DNA from 2 places in the Shewanella sp. CAL98-MNA-CIBAN-0140 genome. Region 1 is predicted to be linked to the other one. Evidence: predicted binding sites of a transcription regulator. Region 1 holds the regulator's gene; the other holds the start of a gene.
What was found. Region 1 encodes sigma-54, which starts transcription at its own class of promoters, with help from an activator protein. Its sites were predicted from a motif close to GTTGGCACGNNNNTNGNNT; they were not measured.
Positions count from the first base shown of each region.

Region 1 (3,414 bases):
CCTTAACCGCTGAAAATCTGGCTAAAAGCTATAAAGATCGTCAAGTTGTTAAAGATGTCAGTTTAACGGTTAAAACAGGCCAAATTGTTGGGCTTTTAGGCCCCAATGGTGCAGGTAAAACAACCACCTTTTATATGGTTGTCGGCCTAGTGAAAAGTGATAAGGGTCGAATTTTAATTGATGATGACGATCTCACTGACGATCCAATGCATCTGCGAGCTCGCAAAGGCATTGGTTACTTACCACAAGAAGCCAGTATTTTCCGTAAACTCACAGTGTATGACAACATTATGGCCGTGTTGCAAACCCGCAAAGAACTCAGTACAAACCAACGTATTGAACAGCTTGAGCATCTATTAGAAGAGTTCCATATTACCCATATTCGAGACAGCCTAGGCATGTCGTTATCGGGTGGTGAACGTCGTCGTGTTGAAATTGCGCGCGCTTTAGCCGCCAATCCAAAATTTATTCTACTCGATGAGCCCTTTGCTGGTGTTGATCCGATTTCTGTCATCGACATAAAAAAAATCATTCAACAACTTAAAAGCCGAGGTCTAGGAGTATTAATTACCGACCATAACGTACGTGAAACGTTAGATGTCTGTGAGCGAGCTTATATCGTCAGCCAAGGTAATTTAATTGCCGAAGGCACACCTGATGAGGTATTGAGCAATCAACAAGTTCGGGCGGTGTACTTAGGTGAACAATTCAAGCTATAGTTACTTTACGGGCCTTTAGTCTATCTAACTCATTTGATTGAACGATATCTAAACAGCGTTAAACATCATTGATGTACGTGACAATCCATTACAGTTTTATAAATTGTCACTTTTATGGAAATCATCTAGGGATAAGCGGTAAATGAAAGCGTCACTCCAACTTAAAATGGGTCAACACTTAACCATGACCCCACAATTGCAGCAAGCCATTCGCTTACTGCAATTATCGTCATTGGAGCTACAGCAAGAAATCCAACAAGCATTGGATTCAAATCCATTACTTGAAATAGAAGATGAGTTTTCTGAAGCAAAAGACCCCGTAAAAGAAAATCGCGACCAAGCTGATACAGACTTCAGTGACAACAGCATTGTCAATATTGAAAAAGACACCTCAACAGTCGACACAGCAGAATCTATGACCAAAGAAACCATGGATGATTTAGCCATGGATACTACATGGGATGAAGTGTACACCGCCTCGCCGATGTCAGGTTCAGGTAGTGCTAGCATGCGCGATGATGACATGCCGTTTCAAGGTGAAACCACCGAAGGTCTGTATGAACATTTAGAATGGCAGAAAAATCTCACTCCATTTTCAGAGACCGATCTTGCCATTGCCACAGCGATCATCGACGCCGTGGATGAACGCGGTTATTTAACCCAAAGTACCGACGATATTCTCGAAGCCATGGGTGACGAAAATGTTGAGTTAGATGAAGTTGAAGCTGTATTAAAACGAATTCAACACTTTGATCCCGTTGGTGTTGCTGCACGTGATTTAAGTGAATGTTTATTGATCCAATTAGCGCAATTCTCTAACACCACACCCCATATCGATAATGCCCGTTTGCTAATCAAAGACTATTTAACCTTAATTGCTGGGCGTGATTTTAGATTATTGATGCGCAAAACTAAGCTAAAAGAAAATGAGTTACGTGACGCCATCACCCTAATCCAATCACTCAATCCTCGTCCAGGCTTATTGATCACCGCCACCGATGACGAATTCGTTATTCCCGATGTCACGGTACTAAAGAAAAATGGCCGTTGGGTTGTAGAGTTAAACCCAGACAATATGCCCAAAATTGGCGTTAATCAGCAATACGCCGCCATGGCTAGAAGCAGTAAAAATCAGTCTGACAGTCAATTTATTCGAGGCCATTTGCAAGAGGCTAAATGGTTTATTAAAAGTATCGAAAGCCGCAATGATACTCTACTCAAAGTGGCAAATTGCATTGTGCAATTTCAGCAAGGCTTCTTTGAATACGGTGAAGAAGCCATGAAACCTATGGTGCTAAATGATATTGCTGAAGCAGTAGAAATGCATGAATCGACAATTTCACGAGTCACCACACAAAAATATATGCACACCCCACGTGGACTATTTGAACTAAAGTACTTCTTCTCTAGCCATGTCAGCACTGACGATGGCGGGGAATGCTCATCAACAGCAATTCGTGCTTTTATCAAAAAGCTGGTTGCCGCAGAAAACCAGAAAAAACCATTGAGTGACAGTAAAATGGCTCAACTTCTGGCAGAACAAGGCATAAACGTTGCTCGTCGTACGATTGCAAAATACCGAGAAGCAATGCTAATCCCGCCCTCAAACCAACGTAAGAGTTTATAACCTACAAGGTTGTGGAGGATTTTCTATGGATATAAATCTGACTGGACGTCATGTCGAAATAACTGAATCTTTACGTGAGTATGTTAATGGTAAATTTTCAAAGCTTGAACGACACTTCGATCAGATCCATAATGTACACGTTGTACTCCATGTAGACAAATTACAACAAAAAGCAGAAGCCAAAATCCACGTTAATGGCGCAGAGATTTTTGCTATGTCAGAAAATACTGATATGTATGCTGCAATAGACGCCCTGATCGATAAACTCGACCGTCAGGTAATTAAACACAAAGAGAAGTATACAAAACACTAACGATGGAACTTTGTACCATTCTGCAGCCGGAATGCACTACCTGTGCCACACCGGGCAGTAAGAAAAAAGTACTGGAACTCATCAGCAATTTAGTCGCTGCCCAGTATCCAACCCTGTCTTCGCAAGAGGTTTTTGAAAGCCTATTAGCGAGAGAAAAAATGGGTAGCACAGGTATAGGAAATGGCATTGCGATACCTCATGGTCGATTAACGACCATCGATCACCCCATCGCGATATTTGTTAAATGTGAAGAAGCCATTGCCTTTGATGCAATTGATAAGCAGCCCGTGGATATTTTATTTGCTTTGTTAGTACCTGCAGACCAGTGCCAACAACATTTAGGCACGTTATCGAGTATGGCTAAAAAGCTCAGCGATAAGCAAATATTGAAACAGCTTCGCAAAAGCCACAACGCAACAGAACTTTATCGGGTTATAACTGCATGAAACTTGTCATAGTATCGGGACGTTCAGGTTCAGGGAAATCCGTTGCCTTAAGAGTATTAGAAGACCTAGGATATTATTGTGTCGATAATTTGCCTCTACCCCTCATTGGCACATTACTCGCTCAGCTCAAGGGCAGTAATGATTTAGTTGCGATTAGTGTTGATGTCCGCAACATTGCTGAACAAGGCAAAGTGCTTCAAGACCAATTAGCCCTACTTGAACATGACACTGAAATTATCAGCTTCTTTCTAAATTCCAATGATAAAGTGTTACTTAAACGCTACAGCGAAACACGCCGATTGCACCCGT
Region 1 covers NZ_JBEOPI010000005.1:74,130-77,543, reverse strand. The annotation lists gene lptB (LPS export ABC transporter ATP-binding protein) at 1-719, shown strand, start outside; gene AAEY93_RS04180 (RNA polymerase factor sigma-54) at 862-2,346, shown strand; gene hpf (ribosome hibernation promoting factor) at 2,372-2,659, shown strand; gene ptsN (PTS IIA-like nitrogen regulatory protein PtsN) at 2,662-3,105, shown strand; gene rapZ (RNase adapter RapZ) at 3,102-3,414, shown strand, end outside.

Region 2 (3,414 bases), on a different contig from region 1:
CAATGCCAAAGGCATTAGGTTATTACCATTGCGTAAATAACACCTTAATCCTTTACCTGATTGTCCTATTGATAATAAATAGCGAGTCAAATCGATGCACACATAAATAATATCCGTACTAATATGCAACCCAGATTTCACCATACGATCATTAAGATAAGACAGCATACTATTGGGCTCGATTAAGGTATTACTTAACCCATTTCTAAACAGCTTAAGTTTTTGATTAATAAAGCTGCGCAATAATACACAGCCAAAAGCAGCACTATTATCCTCAGGAGAAAAATGCGCCATATACATCACTAAGTGATGATCGCCCACCATAGTCGAATCGATAAAGTAAGCACTAACATCATTATTTTTAAACAGACTGTAATTAATATCCGCTTTAGGATAATAAATATGCGACGCAGGAAATAATTGCTGCTGAACACTTTTGGCAGCATGGGAATTTTGCTCAAGGAGGTATAAATTATCAGTGAGCTCTTGGTAAGATAATTCATTCATTTCTTGTAAATGCGATTGCCCTGATGCATTCATCGGCGTAGCGGCTGAATGCATCGCTTGAACGATTGCTTGTTCAATAATGAATAAGTCAGCAATAGGTTTAGTCAGATAGTCACTGGCACCAAGGCGCAATGCATCTACAACATCAGACATCACATCATTACCAGAAATAACAATAGCGGGTATAGCAGGATTAATAACTTGCATTTGCTTAAGCATAGACAAACCATCAAGGCCTGGCATGCTTAAGTCAGCAATAACAATATCAAAGATAGCATGGGAAAAAAGGGTTATGCCTTCATTTCCATCACATGCTTGTTGAACCCGAGCACCTTGCTGCTGCAAAAAATCAGCAACGACATGGCGAAATATCGGGTCATCTTCAACAAAGAGGATCTTGACATCAGTTAGTGCCATACAACAACCTCACAGACATACAACACCCCGCAGACATAACTGTCGAGGAGCCTGTATGCCTCGACTATTCAAGTTCATCTAAATACTCATCAAGTAACTCATCATCTGCTTGACTTGATGGAACATCACCATCAAAAACTTTGTAATCCATATGCTGTAAATAAGCATTTTTTACAAAAGCATAAGGATCAAGAGCATTGTCTAATAATCTTTCTTGATCAATGGCTTTAGAGCGGGCATCCAAACCTTTTAAGCCCCATTTTAGTACTGACTGCCACATCGTTAATTCCGATAAAGGAAAGTATAGACCATCCACCCAATCAGAGGCGATTTCTCTTGTCACGATTGGGCCATAAAATGGCGCCATAAAATAAGGACCATTTGGCGTACCATAATAACCTAACACTTCGTTGAAATCGTCTTGTTTGCGATGCATCCCCATCATGTCAGCAACATCCACTAAACCCAGTAAGCCTATGGTGGTATTAACCGTAAAACGCCCGCCAGCATTAGCTGCCCACTTCCACTTACCTTGGAGGGTATTATTCACTAGAGAGCTAGGCTCTTCTAAGTTATAAACAAAATTATTGACCCCTGTTCTTACTGGGCTTGGAACATAATCTTTATAACTATGAGCGACTGGGCGGATAATATATCTGTCTAAAAGCAGATAGTTAAAATCCCACATTGTGCGGTTAATCCCTTCAAATGGATCGAGAGGATCATTGTATTTGAACTCAACCGCAGCGAGTGTTGATGTGTCAACTTGAGGTGCTTCGGCTTCGGCATACACAGGCATGCTAACAGCAACGATCACCTGAAGTAATATCCATTTATACTTCATATAACTCTCTTTAAAATAACAAAAGGTCTCACTCAACAAACTGCCATTTCTGTCTTTTTATTAAAGCAATTTTTGTTCAAGTCGATATAATTTAGCAAGCAAGTGTTAGGCTGATATCTTACAATATTTAACAGTCAGTCCTTGCTTATACGTATCTGTTGCCAGCAATCGTTCATTATCATGGTAATCAAACCATATGAGTTGCCCCAATAATGGTAACAGGGGGCTAAGGATAGTGCGCCTTTTGACAATATCAATCAAAAAATTGTAAATGAAGTTGATATTCTTCACTGACATCTTGGTTGATTTCGATAGATAAACATATTCGTTTGATAGGATTTATATGACAGTGCCAACAACGCTTCCCAAAAAAGCGGTTAATACCGTCACATTTAAACCTGCTGATGCAAGTCAGAAACCGCTGTCAGATCGTAAACAAACTCAAACTGATAGCGCTTCTTTGCCGGTGCAAACGTCAAATGAAAAATCCGTTTTATCAACGTCATCTTCCACAAAATCAGATTTAGCCCCAGTATTACTCGCGGTCAAGGTTTTGCAACCACCAGCAAGCGCACAAGTCAGCATCACCATTGAAAATCAACAATATCAACTAAACAAAACCGCTGAACTGCAAAAATTATTACAACAAACAGCCCAAGTCGTGATTGCAAGCGATCAAGCTAAACTTTTGGCACGCGCCGCGTCCAGCGTAAATCAGCCCCAGGGCAAAGTCGAAGTCATCAATAACCCAGTTCCTGCGTCAACACCTCTGACGGCTTCAGCGGGGTCAACCATCACATCGCCAGCCCAAACGGTCGCGACTCAATTAGTGCTTTTAGCACAACCCATTCAGCTTGCCTTACCACAAGCGCTTGAGGAACTAGCAAAACAAAATGGTGTTTCAACACAACAGCTTACAACGTTAGCAACAAGGCCTCAAGGTTATCCACTGCCTACAGCCGTAATAGACCAAGACCAAAATCAACTAACGTTTGCCGGTGGCACAAGCATCAAACTATCACCAAATACCGCCCTACATCCTGGCCAATATTTAGCCAAAGTCGTGGTGCAACAGCAGCAACTACAACTTGCTCTAACACCCGTCATTGCAGAAGTAAGCGTAAATTTAACTAAACTCACAACAACGCCGCAAGCAGCCATGTCGCCTCAAGCGACAAACATCATCATCACTAAAAATGAACCGGCACAAATCCTCAGCCAGTTTCTAAAAAAACTAGAATCTACACCATTGCCAAAAATTGATAATGCGATTAAAGGAAATGATAGCCAACAAAAAGTTCCCTATGGATTAACCGCGGCATCGGTAACACAGCAACAAACCCAATCCACACTATCGGCACAGCAAGCGAGTCTAACCAAAAACACTAGCAACATGGCACCGCAGGCTAATCTACCCAACACCACTACCGCCAATACGGTACAGCAAGCTAATCTAGCCAACACCACTTCCAACACGGCACAACATGTCACGCTACCGATAACATTATTAGCGCAACAGCACACAACCAAATCTAGCACCGCACCCGCCATCCTAAATAGCGCGAAAAATGAGCTACCCAACACGTTAAGTAGCGATCCAGCACCAATAGAAGTATTGAATAAAGCCTTATCAAAAGCAGGTGCGA
Region 2 covers NZ_JBEOPI010000015.1:55,720-59,133, forward strand. The annotation lists gene AAEY93_RS09715 (response regulator) at 1-924, opposite strand, end outside; gene AAEY93_RS09720 (MlaA family lipoprotein) at 989-1,768, opposite strand; gene AAEY93_RS09725 (flagellar hook-length control protein FliK) at 2,112-3,414, shown strand, end outside.
Region 2: the regulator sigma-54 is predicted to act here: its motif matches at 1,969-1,987, upstream of AAEY93_RS09725 (flagellar hook-length control protein FliK).